3 regions of the Rhodoferax koreensis genome follow, and region 3 is predicted to be linked to each of the others. Evidence: predicted binding sites of a transcription regulator. Region 3 holds the regulator's gene; each other region holds the start of a gene.
The links. Region 3 encodes LexA, which represses DNA repair genes until DNA is damaged. Its sites were predicted from a motif close to ACTGTATNNNNATACAGT; they were not measured.

Region 1: the regulator LexA is predicted to act here: its motif matches at 2,734-2,751, upstream of recA (recombinase RecA).
Region 2: the regulator LexA is predicted to act here: its motif matches at 1,969-1,986, upstream of RD110_RS02780 (putative DNA modification/repair radical SAM protein).

What each region holds. Positions count from the first base shown of each region.
Region 1 covers NZ_CP019236.1:5,720,401-5,724,627, reverse strand. The annotation lists gene RD110_RS26420 (sensor histidine kinase) at 1-1,418, opposite strand, end outside; gene RD110_RS26415 (response regulator) at 1,429-2,094, opposite strand; gene RD110_RS26410 (MarR family winged helix-turn-helix transcriptional regulator) at 2,185-2,670, opposite strand; gene recA (recombinase RecA) at 2,811-3,908, shown strand; gene recX (recombination regulator RecX) at 3,934-4,227, shown strand, end outside.
Region 2 covers NZ_CP019236.1:570,697-574,923, reverse strand. The annotation lists gene RD110_RS02785 (UdgX family uracil-DNA binding protein) at 1-681, opposite strand, end outside; gene RD110_RS02780 (putative DNA modification/repair radical SAM protein) at 674-1,954, opposite strand; gene RD110_RS02775 (gluconate 2-dehydrogenase subunit 3 family protein) at 2,133-2,921, shown strand; gene RD110_RS02770 (GMC family oxidoreductase) at 2,934-4,227, shown strand, end outside.
Region 3 covers NZ_CP019236.1:3,454,361-3,458,587, reverse strand. The annotation lists gene RD110_RS16060 (hypothetical protein) at 1-341, shown strand, start outside; gene RD110_RS16055 (D-2-hydroxyacid dehydrogenase family protein) at 384-1,391, opposite strand; gene RD110_RS16050 (hypothetical protein) at 1,496-1,936, opposite strand; gene lexA (transcriptional repressor LexA) at 2,067-2,747, opposite strand; gene RD110_RS16040 (asparaginase) at 2,849-3,841, shown strand; gene adk (adenylate kinase) at 3,891-4,227, opposite strand, start outside.

The DNA of each region.
Region 1 (4,227 bases), 2.3 Mb from region 3:
ACCGTGAAACGCACGCCGGGCGGCACCAGGCCCGGCCGGGCTTCTTCGAGGGTGATGCTGGCGTGGTGCTGGCGCGCGATCTCCTGCACGATGGGCAGCCCCAGGCCAGAGCCGTCGGCGTCGGTGCCGAGGGCGCGGTAGAACGGCTGGAACACCAACTCGCGTTCCGCTTCCGGGATGCCCGGGCCGGAGTCCTCCACCTGCAGCAACAGCACCTTGCCGAAGGGATCGGCCAGCACCCGTGCCGTCACCACACCGGGCCGCTCCGTGCTCGACGGCGTGTAGTTGATGGCGTTGTCCACCAGGTTGCGGATCATCTCCTTCAACAGCGTCGGATTGCCTTCGAGCAGCACACCTGGCGCGCCGGGGCTGGCGCCGTCGTAGCCCAGGTCCACGCTTTTCTCGAGCGCGCGCGGCACCGAGTCGCGGACCACTTCCATGGTCAGGCGCGCCAGATCGCAGCTCTGCAGGCTCAGGCTCACACCGCTGTTCTCGGCGCGCGCCAGCGCCAGCAGCTGGTTCACCGTGTGCGTGGCGCGGATGCTGGAGCGGCCAATCTGCTGCAGCGAGAGTTTGAGATCGTGCGCGTTGGCGCCCTCGCGCTGCGCCAGGTCGGCCTGCATGCGCAAGCCGGCCAGCGGTGTCTTGAGCTGGTGGGCGGCGTCTGCCAGGAAGCGCTTTTGCGTGGCGATGGAATCCTTGAGCCGGTTCAGCAGGTCATTCACGGAGGACACCAGCGGCGCCACTTCGAGCGGCACGGCTTTTTCGTCGAGCGGGCTCAGGTCGTCGGGCGTGCGCGCGCGAATCCGCTCCTCAAGCTGGGAGAGCGGCTTGATGCCGCGTGCCAGCGCCAGCCACACCAGCAGCACGGCGAGCGGCAGGATCACGAACTGCGGCAGCATCACGCCCTTGATGATTTCCGCGGCCAGCACCGAGCGTTTCTCGCGCGTCTCGGCCACCTGCACCAACGCGGTCTGCGTGCCTGCGAGGTCGAGCCGCACCCAGATGTAGGCCACACGCACGTCCAGCCCGCGGAACTCGTCGTCGCGCAGCTGCACCACGCCGTCGATCGGCTTCTCGTCCTCGGCCGGCTTGGGAAAGTCGCGCTCGCCGCTCAGGAACTCGCCTTTGCCGCCCAGCACCTGGTAGTAGACCTGGTCGGAATCGTCGGCGCGCAGGATTTCGCGTGCGGGCTGCGGCAGGTTGAACTGGGCGCGCTGGTTATGCGGCACCACCACCAGCTGGGCCAGTGCCTGCACGTTGTATTCGAGCGCGCGGTCGAAAGGTTTGCCGGCAATGCTCTGCGCAACGAGCCAGGTCAGCGCCAGGCTGACCGGCCACAGCAGCAAGAGCGGCGTGAGCATCCAGTCGAGAATCTCTCCAAAAAGCGACCGTTGCTCGCGCTGGAAAATTTTCATGCAGGCGGCGTTATATCTTCTCTAAGCAGTAGCCCAGGCCGCGCACCGTGGCGATGCGGATCGGGCCCTTCTCGATCTTCTTGCGCAGCCGGTGGATATAGACCTCGATGGCGTTGTTGCTGACCTCTTCGCCCCATTCGCACAGGCGTTCGACGAGCTGGTCCTTGCTGACCAGGCGGCCGGCGCGCTGCAGCAGCACTTCGAGCAGGCCGAGTTCGCGCGCCGAGAGCTCGACCATCTTGCCGTCGATGGTGGCCACGCGGCCGGCCTGGTCGTAGCTCAGCGGGCCGTGTTTGATGCTGCTGCTGCCACCCGTGCCGCGCCGGGTAAGCGCACGCACGCGGGCTTCGAGTTCCTGCAACGAAAACGGCTTGGCCATGTAGTCGTCGGCGCCGTAGTCCAGGCCTTTCACGCGTTCTTCCACGCTGTCGGCGGCGGTGAGGATCAGCACCGGCAGGGTGGAGCTTCGCCCGCGCAGCTTCTTCAGCACCTCCAGGCCGTGCATCTTGGGCAGGCCGAGGTCGAGGATCAGCAGATCGAACTCGCTGTTGGTCATGAGCGCGGCGTCGGCCTCGGTGCCGCTGGACACGTGGTCCACCGCCGCGCCCGAAGCCCGCAGCGCCCGCAGCAGGCCGTCGGCCAGGACCTGGTCATCTTCGGCAATGAGGATTCGCATGCTTGTCTCCTTGATTTTTTATCCGGCACAGTGTGCGCCTGAAATTCTAGGTCGCCTACCTTCGATCGGCTTGACAAGTCTCAACCGGGCTCAACTGGCATAGGCTTCCAGACCCAAGGCCACGACGGTGGCCACTTCCGGGCCCACCGCACCGCGGAACTCGTCCTCGGCCTGCGCCACGGCGTCCCTGAAAGCCTGCAGCCAGGCCAGGCCGGTGGTCGTGAACCGCACCACGCGCGCGCGCGCGTCCAGCGGATCCGGTTCACGCGTGACCAGTCCCCAGGCCATGCACTGGTCCACCAGGTCGCCCATCGCCTGTTTGCTCATGCCGGCGCTGGCGGCGAGCTCGGTGAGCCGTGCGCCTTGCGGTGGAAGATGGCGGGTGATGTGCACATGGGCGGCGCTGACCTGGGCGCGCGCGGCCAGGTTGCTCAAGGCCAGCGGCACCTCGATGTTGCGCGCCATCAGCGCCAGCACCCGGGCGTCGAAGCGGCGCAGCGCATCGCCCATGAGGCGGCCCAGATGGGTATCGCGCCAGGGGTTTTCCGGAACGTTTTCACGCAAAGCGGAGGACATGGCAAATAATAAGGCAAACTGACCAAATAAAGCCATTGTGAAATACAACAGCTGGCTTAAACTACTGTTCAAGCATCCAGGCTGTGCTCAATCACAGTTCATGAGATGTGCCAACTCATTGATTTTCAAAAGGAATTCTCATGGACGCACCCGTCAAGAACCTGACCGCCGGCAACCCCGAAAAAGCCAAGGCCCTGCAAGCCGCGCTCGCGCAAATCGAAAAGCAGTTCGGCAAGGGCACGATCATGCGGCTTGGCGAGGGTGAGGTCATCGAGGACATCCAGGTGGTGTCCACGGGTTCGCTCGGCCTGGACATCGCGCTCGGCGTCGGCGGCCTGCCGCGCGGCCGGGTGATCGAGATCTACGGCCCGGAATCCAGCGGCAAGACCACACTCACGCTGCAGGTCATCGCCGAGATGCAGAAGCTCGGCGGCACCTGTGCCTTCGTCGATGCCGAACACGCCCTCGACACGCAGTACGCGCAGAACCTCGGTGTCAACCTGCAGGATCTGCTGATCAGCCAGCCCGACACCGGCGAGCAAGCGCTGGAAATCGTCGATTCGCTGACGCGATCTGGCGCGGTCGACCTGATCGTGGTCGACTCGGTGGCCGCGCTCACGCCCAAGGCCGAACTGGAAGGCGAAATGGGCGACAGCCTGCCCGGTCTGCAAGCGCGTCTGATGAGCCAGGCGCTGCGCAAACTCACCGCGCACATCAAGAAGGCCAATTGCATGGTCATCTTCATCAACCAGATCCGCATGAAGATCGGCGTGATGTTCGGCTCCCCCGAAACCACCACCGGCGGCAATGCGCTGAAGTTCTACGCCTCGGTGCGCCTGGACATCCGCCGCACCGGCACCATCAAGAAGGGCGACGATTCCATCGGCAACGAAACCAAGGTCAAGGTGGTGAAGAACAAGGTGGCGCCGCCGTTCAAGATGGCCGAATTCGACATCCTGTTCGGTGAAGGCATCAGCCGCCACGGTGAGATCATCGACATGGGCGTCGAGGCCAAGATCATCGACAAGTCGGGTGCCTGGTACGCCTACAACGGCGAAAAGATCGGCCAGGGCCGCGACAACGCACGTGAATTCCTGCGGGAGAACCACGATCTTTCGCATGAGATCGAGAACAAGGTGCGCGAATCGCTGGGCATCCCGCTGCTGCCCGCGCTCGAGGGCAGTGCGCCCGAGGCCAAGGCCAAGGGCAAGAAGGACAAGGACGCGGAACTGGCGTAGGCCTCACGCACACCAGGATTCGCCGATGGCCTTCGATCCGCGCCAGCCTTCGCTCAAGGGCCGCGCCCTGCGCTACCTTGCCGGCCGCGAGCATTCGCGCGCCGAGCTGGAACGCAAGCTTGTGAAATTCGAGGAAGAGCCGGGTGAGTTGCAGCGTGTGCTCGACGAACTGCAGGCCAAGGATTTCATCAGCGAAGCGCGCGTGGTCGAGTCGGTCCTGCACCAGCGCGCACCGCGCATGGGTGCGGCACGGGTGCGTCAGGAACTGCAGCACAAAGGCGTTGCGCCGGAGGTTATTTCCGAAGCGGTGGACAGCCTG
Region 2 (4,227 bases), 2.9 Mb from region 3:
GATGTTCTCGTAGTAGGTGAGCCAGAGCTGTTCGCCAGCATCGGCCGCAGGGGCGTCCTCGCGCCGCGCACCGGGGCCGAAGGACAGGCGCCGGCCATCCCAGCGCGCGCTGCGTTCGGGCGTGAGGATGGCCCACGCCATCTGGGCGAAGCGCCGCGCGAAAAATGGTGCCGTGGCGCGCAGTGTGTGGTGCTGGGGTTCGAACCAGGCCACGTGGATGGTTTCGGCGGCGCCCTCGCCTTCGTCGGCGGGTACGGCCAGCGGGCGAAAGCGCACGAAGGCGGTCATCTTGTGCTGGTCGCGCCGCACGGCGCGTGCCATCTGCTCCATGGCCACGCGGTCGGCGTCGAGCGGGTCGTGGCGCAGGCCGGGCTCATGGACCAGGCGCCAGAGCAGTCGGTACAGCAGGCCGAAGCGCCCGGGATCGGCATGCAGGCCGGCGTGCTGGCACCCGGCGGCGAAGAAGGCGGGCAGCATCAGTGCGGGCGCCGGGTCCACCGCACCGTCCACGCCACGACCGGTGTCGAACAGATCGGCTTCGGCCGTCGAACGCACGAACCAGCTCACGTCTTCCGGCACCACGCCCTCGGCCACCAGCCTGCGTGCAGCGCGGCGGAACCCGGGGAGATCGTCCTCGGCGGCCAGCGACACCGTGCGTGTCACCGCGCTGATCTCAGGCATGCACCGGCTCCGCATCGAACAGCGAAGCCTGGCGCGGCGCGGGTTTGAGGCGCGCGGCCAGCGCGGCATCGTCGAGTCCGTTGCGCGCGCCCACGCCCGGCACGCTGATGAAGGGCAGGATGGTTTTCAACGGCACGTGGAGGCGCGACACGTCGTCGATGCGCAGCGTACGGATGCGCCGCGCCTGCAGCAGCTTTTCCACCGACTTCACGCCGAGGCCGGGCACGCGCAGCAGCATCTCTTTCGCGGCACGGTTCAGGTCGACCGGGAAGTGTTCGCGGTGCGCGAGCGCCCAGGCCAGCTTGGGGTCAATGTCGAGCGCGAGCATGCCGTTGTCGGCACTGACGATTTCATCATGCGCGAAACCGTAGAACCGCATCAGCCAATCGGCCTGGTAGAGCCGGTGTTCGCGCACCAGCGGCGGCGCGGCCAGCGGCAGGGCGCGCGAGGCGTCGGGGATCGGGCTGAACGCCGAGTAGTACACGCGGCGCAGGCGGTACGCGCCATACAGGCTGGCGCTGGCCGTGAGGATGCTGCGGTCGCTGGTGGCGTCGGCGCCGACGATCATCTGCGTGCTTTGCCCCGCCGGCGCGAACACCGGCGCCGCCGCCCGGCGCGGGCGCACAGCCGTCTGCGCGCGCGGTGCCAGGGGTTTGGCCGCCTCCTTCGCATCGTCGATGTGGATGCGCAGCCGCGCCATCGAGCGCCGGATGGCCTGCCCGTCCTTCTCGGGTGCGAGCGCATGCAGGCCCTCGACCGTGGGCAACTCGACGTTGATGCTGAGCCGGTCGGCATACCGGCCGGCGCGCGCCAGCAATTCCGGGCTGGCTTCGGGAATGGTCTTCAGATGGATGTAGCCGCGGAAATCATGCACTTCGCGCAGCACCCGCGCCACCTCGACGACCTGCTCCATGGTGTAGTCGGCGCTCTGGATGATGCCCGAGCTGAGGAACAGGCCTTCGATGCAATTGCGCCGATAGAAGTCGAGCGTGAGCTGCACCACTTCCTCGACCGTGAACCTGGCACGGGCGACGTTGCTGCTGACGCGGTTCACGCAGTAGAGGCAGTCGTAGGCGCAATAGTTGGTGAGCAGGATCTTCAAGAGCGAGATGCAGCGGCCGTCGGGCGCATAGCTGTGGCAGATGCCCGAGCCCTCGGTCGAGCCGATGCCGCGCCCGCCGACCGAGTCGCGTTTGGACGTACCGCTTGACGCGCACGAGGCATCGTATTTGGCGGCGTCGGCAAGGATGGCGAGTTTGCGGTTGATCTCCACGGTGTTCCTTGGAAGCTGTTTAAATATACAGCCATCGGAATAACCTGCGGTAGCGGGGTGACTTTCGTCATGCGACGTTCATGACCATCGCACCCTGACGCCATCCCTTCGCCTGCGTAGATTCGTGCTGCCCGCAGACCGCCTCACGGTCTGGGCACCCCACGACAGGAGCGAGCCCATGAGCAGCCAGAACGACAATCGAAGAGACGAGGATGAACCCGTGCCCGCGCGGCGCGGCTTCCTGAGGCAGATCGCCGCCGTCACCGGCAGCATGCCGTTTGCGCCCGGCCTGGTCGGCGGCTCGGCCGCAGTGGCCTCGCTCGGCGCCGCGGCGCAAGCCACGCAAACGCCAGCTGCGCCCGGGCCGGTGGTGAACACCGTTGTCGGCTACCTCTCGCTGAGCCAGGACGAGGCCGCCTTCGTCGAGACCATGGTCAACGTGATGTGTCCGGCCGACGACATGACACCCAATGGCGTGGACTGCGGACTGGCCATCTACATCGACCGCCAGCTCGCGGGCGATTTCGGCAAGGGCGCGCGCCGCTACAAGCAAGGCCCCTGGGCCGAAGGCAAGCCGCAGCACGGCTATCAACTGCCGTTGACCCCCGAGCAGTATTTCAAGGCCGGCGTGGCCGCCGCCAATACAGCCTGCGCCACGCGCTTCGGCGGCAAGCCCTTCGACCAGATCACACCCGCCGAGGCAGACGCCTTCCTCAACGACCTGGCCGCGGGCAAGGTCACCGACCCGCGGCTGCCGATGGCGGCCTGGTTCAACGAACTCGTGTATCCGCTGTTCAACCAGGCCTGCTTCGCCGACCCGATCTACGGTGGCAACACGGCCAAGGTGTTCTGGAAGCTGATCGGCTACCCCGGCCTGCCGGCGACGCACACCATCGACATGGTGCAGTTCCGCGGCAAGCCTTTCCCCGGCGCCAAGGACCCGAAATCCATCGCCGACTTCAGCTGAGGGAGCACCATCATGATCAAGAAACTCCCGAGCAAACGCGTCGTCATCGTCGGCGGCGGACTCACGGCCGGCCTGGTCTCGCGCCAGTTGACCGACAAGAACATCGAGGTGCTGGTGCTGGAGCGCGGCAGCGACCACACCAAGGGCGCCGAAGCCAAGCTGCCCACGCAGCGCGACGAGCTGCGCTGGGACACGCACCAGGGCCTGATCCAGGACTGGTCGGTACAGACCTACACCCTGCGCCATGACACCAAAGAGACCGCATTGCCGGTGCGCTGGATGGAAGCCTTCCTGCCGGGCGAAGGCCTGGGCGGTGCGGCCAACCACTGGAACGGCCACACCTGGCGCTGGTCGGAATACGACATGGAGCTCAAGACGCGCAACGAGACGCGCTACGGCAAGCAGGCGATCCCGAAAGACATGCCGCTGCAGGACTGGGGCACGAGCTACAAGGAGATGCGGCCGTACCACGAGCTGTTCGAGAAGCTGTTCGGTATCGCCGGCAAGGCCGGAAACATCAACGGCACGATCGTGGCCGGCGGCAATCCGTTCGAGGCGCCGCGCGACGGCGAATACGCCCAGAAGCCGCTGGAATACACCGAGGCCGGCCTGACCTTCAAGGCCGTGGCGGAGAAGATGGGCTACAAGCCCTTCCCCACGCCGGCGGCCAACTCGTCGAGCGCCTACACCAACCCGGATGGTCAGAAGCTCGGCGCCTGCCAATACTGCGGCCATTGCGAACGCTTCATCTGCGAGGCCCAGGCCAAGGCTTCGCCCGAGGTACTGCTGTACCCGATGCTCAAAAAACGCCAGGCATTCGAGGTGCGGCTGCAGTGCCATGTGCTCGGCCTGACCTACGACGCCAAAGGCAAGAAGGTGACGGGCGTGCACTACGTCGACCTGCAGACCGGCCAGGAATACGAGCAGCCGGCCGACGTGGTGGTGCTCGGCGCCTTCACCATGACCAACACCAAGCTGCTGCTCACCAGCAAGATCGGCAAGCCTTATGACCCGGTGAGCAACACCGGCGTGGTCGGCAAGAACTTTTGTTACCAGCTCGGCGGCGGCGTGAACATCTTCATGAAGGACAAGTGGTTCAACCCCTTCCTCGCGACGGGCAGTACCCAGGTCTACATGGACGAGTTCAACAACGACAACTTCGACCACAGCGGCCTGGGCTTCCTCGGCGGCGCGGGCATCAACGCCAGCATGTTCCACGGCCGGCCGATCGGTGCGCGCCGCGTGCCGCCGGGCACACCGCGCTGGGGCAGCGCCTGGAAGAAGGCCAATGCCGACTGGTATGCGC
Region 3 (4,227 bases):
TGCTGATGGCGGACACCAGCATGCCGCCGGTGCAGCCCGCGTCGGGGGTGGATATTCCTTCCTACAAACAGCCGCTGGATCTCGACCTGGACTTGGACCTGAATCTGGATTTCTCGAATTCGGAGCTGCAGGTGATGGGACATTCGCACGATGTGAGTGCACCGCCGCTGCCGATGTTGGACTTGCCCGAATCTTTTCCACCGAGCCCGCCAGCCGGGTCGCCCGCGCCGGCAGATGTCCCTCCCGGCTTCCCGCCGTCGACTGGCCTGGACAGCAATCTGATCGAGTTCGACCTGTTCGATCCGAGCATCGAAGCCAAGATCTCGCCCAAATCGAAGTGAGCCGAGGCGGAAGTTTTCCGCCTCCGGATGTTCACGAGCTGTTCAACGCCTTACCTGCAGCGAGCCCGGATTCACGATATTCACCGGCGTGCCCTTGATGAAGTTCAGCACGTTGTCGAACGCGGCGCTGAAATACATCTCGTAGCTGTCCTGCTCCACATAACCGATGTGCGGTGTGCAGATGCAGTTCTCGAGCCGCAGCAATGCGTGGCCCTGCAGGATCGGCTCGCTCTCGAACACGTCGACGGCAGCCATGCCGGGATGGCCACGGTTCAGTCCGGCGAGCAAGGCGTCGGGCTCGATGAGTTCGGCGCGGGAGGTGTTGACCAACAGCGAGGTCGGCTTCATGCGTGACAGGTCGTCCAGCGTGACGATGCCACGCGTTTCCTCGTTCAGCCGCAGGTGCAATGAAACGATATCGGCCTCGGCGAAGAATGCTTCGCGGCTCATGGCCACGCCCAGCCCGTCGGCCAAGGCCTTCTGCCGCGAGGCTTCCCGGCCCCAGACCATGACGTTCATGCCGAAGGCCTTCGCATAACCGGCGATGATCTGGCCGATCTTGCCGTAACCCCAGATGCCGATGGTGCGCCCCCTGAGCACGGTGCCAATGCCGAAGTTGGGCGGCATCGAGCCGGCCTTCATGCCCGACTGCTGCCACGCGCCATGTTTGAGCATGCCGATGTATTGCGGCAGCCGGCGCGTGGCGGCCATGATCAGCGCCCAGGTGAGTTCGGCCGGTGCGATCGGCGAGCCGCCGCCTTCGGCCACCGCGATGCCTTTCTCGGTGCAGGCGCCCACGTCGACATGCGGGCCGAGCCGGCCTGTCTGCGAGATCATCTTCAGCTTGGGCAGCTTTTCGATGAGTTGGCGGTTCAGGTGGGTTCGTTCGCGGATCAGCACGATGATGTCGGCGTCTTTCAGCCTCACCGACAACTGGCCCAGGCCCTTGACGGTGTTGGTGTAGACCTTGGCGGCATAGGGTTCGAGCTTGGCGGCACAGTTCAGCTTGCGCACCGCATCCTGATAGTCGTCGAGAATCACAATGTTCATGGCGCCATTGTGCCTTGAGGCCATTTGATTTTCCGCCCGCAGGCCGCAAGCCAGGCCTTCAGGCGCGTAGCGTTAACACGCTTTTACAGCGGGGTCGCTGACCGTCAGCCCATGGCCAGCGCCGATGAGGTGCCCGCCTCGAGTGCGGCCAGGCGATCGAGTTCGGCGCAGACGTCGGCCATGCGGCCTGAAATCACCATGCGGCCGACGAGCGTCGACGAGGTGGACGCATCCATGACACGGACCACGCGCAGCGGCCGTTGCGCCCGCAGGCTGCGTGCAGCCTGCCGCGGCGCGGTGGGGCAAGGCAGCAGCGGCGCCGCCGCGTGATCGGAACCAAGTGAGACGAAGCCACCACCAGGTGTCATGTGGCCGGCGTGTGGTACCGCATGGCCGCTGCGGCCACGCGAGCGCGCGGGCCGATGCCAGACTGCTGGCGGTGCGTTATGCGCCGAAGCGGCCCGCTGGTCGCGCGGCGCAAGCCAGCCGATCACACCTTGCAGCGACTCGATCAGGTTGGCGGCAGAAAACAATGCGATTCCCATGTGAAAACTCCTTTGGTACCAGAGATAAGACACAGGCAGGATTGCAAAAGAACACGCCGCAACGGGGTTGCCGGCCGCTTGCACGGCCCAACGCCCGCCACCCGTTGTGGCATGGGGATGCGCGAGAGCGCTACATGAGCATGGTGTTGCGGATCAGCCCGACGGCCAGGCCTTCGATTTCGAAGGGTTCGCCGGGGGACACCACGATGGTCTGGAAGTCGGGGTTCTCGGGATGCAGCTCGATTGCATCCCTGGTGCGCCTGAAGCGCTTCACGGTGACCTCGTCGCCGAGGCGGGCGACGACGATCTGGCCGTTCTTGGCTTCCTTGGCCGACTGCACGGCCAGCAGGTCGCCGTCGATGATGCCGATGTCGCGCATCGACATGCCGCGCACCTTGAGCAGGTAGTCGGGCTTGTGCTGGAACAGGCTGCTTTCCACGTAATACGTCTGGTCGACGTGTTCCTGCGCCAGAATCGGCGAACCGGCGGCCACGCGTCCGACCAACGGCAGGGCCATCTGCGCCATGCCGGGCAGGGGCATGCTGTAGCGGCTGCGCGACTCGTTGATGGAGCGCAGCGTGTCGCTCTTGAGCCGGATGCCGCGTGACGTACCGCTGACGAGTTCGATGGCCCCTTTTCGCGCCAGGGCCTGCAAGTGCTCTTCCGCCGCATTCGCCGACTTGAACCCGAGTTCGGCAGCGATCTCGGCGCGGGTGGGCGGGGCGCCGGTACGCGACACTGCGGTCTGGATCAGTTCCAGGATTTGTTGCTGGCGGGCGGTGAGTTTGGCGGGAAACTGGGTCAAATCCATGTGTGGCTCCGGAGCAGTGCAGGGCATGAGGTTCTGGATCGTCAGGCTGTTTGAATATCCAGTACCTGTATTTTTGTTCAGTTTTTGAAAGATTGCAAGCGATGTCGGAAAAATCTGTTGAAACTTCCACGGCTCGCATCGTGGTGCTGGGCACCGGCGGCACCATCGCCGGCACGTCCGCCACGGCCGGCGACAACATCGGCTACACCGCGGCCCAGGTCGGTGTGGACCAATTGCTCGAAGCCATTCCTGCACTGGCCCGAAGCGGCTATGGCATCGTCACCGAGCAGGTGGCGCAGGTCGACAGCAAGGACATGGATTTCGCCGTCTGGCAGGCGCTGGCCGGCCGCGTGGCGCACTGGCTCGCGCAGGACGACGTGGCCGGCGTGGTGATCACGCACGGCACCGACACGCTGGAGGAAACCGCGCTTTTCCTGCAGGCCGTGCTCGATCCGGCCAAGCCCGTGGTACTGACCTGCGCGATGCGGCCGGCCAGTTCGCTGTCGCCCGATGGCCCGCAGAACGTGCTCGATGCCGTGGCCGTCGCCGGCAGTGCCGGTGCGCGTGGTGTGGTGGCCGTGTGCGCGGGCGTGGTGCATGGCGCCTTCGACGTGCAGAAGGTGCACACTTACCGGCTCGATGCGTTCGGCTCGGGTGATGCCGGGCCGGTGGGTTATGTGGAAGAGGGCGCGCTGCGACTGTTGCGCGCCTGGCCGTCGGGCCGATCGCTTGTTCCCGCGGGCATTGCGGGCAAGGTCGTTGGCGCCTCAGCCGTGGCTGCGGCGGACTGGCCGCGCGTCGAAATCGTCATGAGCCATGCGGGCGCGGGCGCAGGCCTGGTCGAGGCGTTGGTGGCGCAGGGCGTTGCTGGCCTGGTGGTCGCCACCACCGGCAACGGTACGGTGCACCATGCGCTGGAGGCCGGCCTGCTTGCGGCGCAGGCGCAAGGCGTGCAGGTGTTGCGCGCCACCCGCTGCACCGGCGGCCGCATCCTCACCACACCAGGCGCTGTGCTTCCCGATGCAGGCAGCCTGTCGCCGGTGAAGGCACGCGTGGCGCTGCTGCTGATGCTGCTCTCTCCAGCCCGCACATGAAAAAGGCCGCTCCTCGGAGCGGCCTGGTTTTGGTGCAAGGGCGTGTCGATCAGGACGAGAGGGCCTTGAGTGCGCGCGCGGTGATCTCGTCCACCGTGCCCATGCCGCTGATGGCACGGTACTTCGGGGCCACCTCCGGTTCGGCCTTGGCCCAGTTGGCGTAGTAGTCGACCAACGGGCGGGTCTGCGCGCTGTACACCTCGAGGCGCTTGCGCACGGTTTCTTCCTCGTCGTCCTTGCGCTGGATCAGCGGCTCGCCAGTCACGTCGTCCAGGCCCTCGACCTTCGGCGGGTTGAACTTCGTGTGGTAGGTGCGGCCCGAAGGTGCGTGCGAGCGGCGGCCGCTCATGCGTTCGATGATGGCTTCGAAGGGCACGTCGATCTCG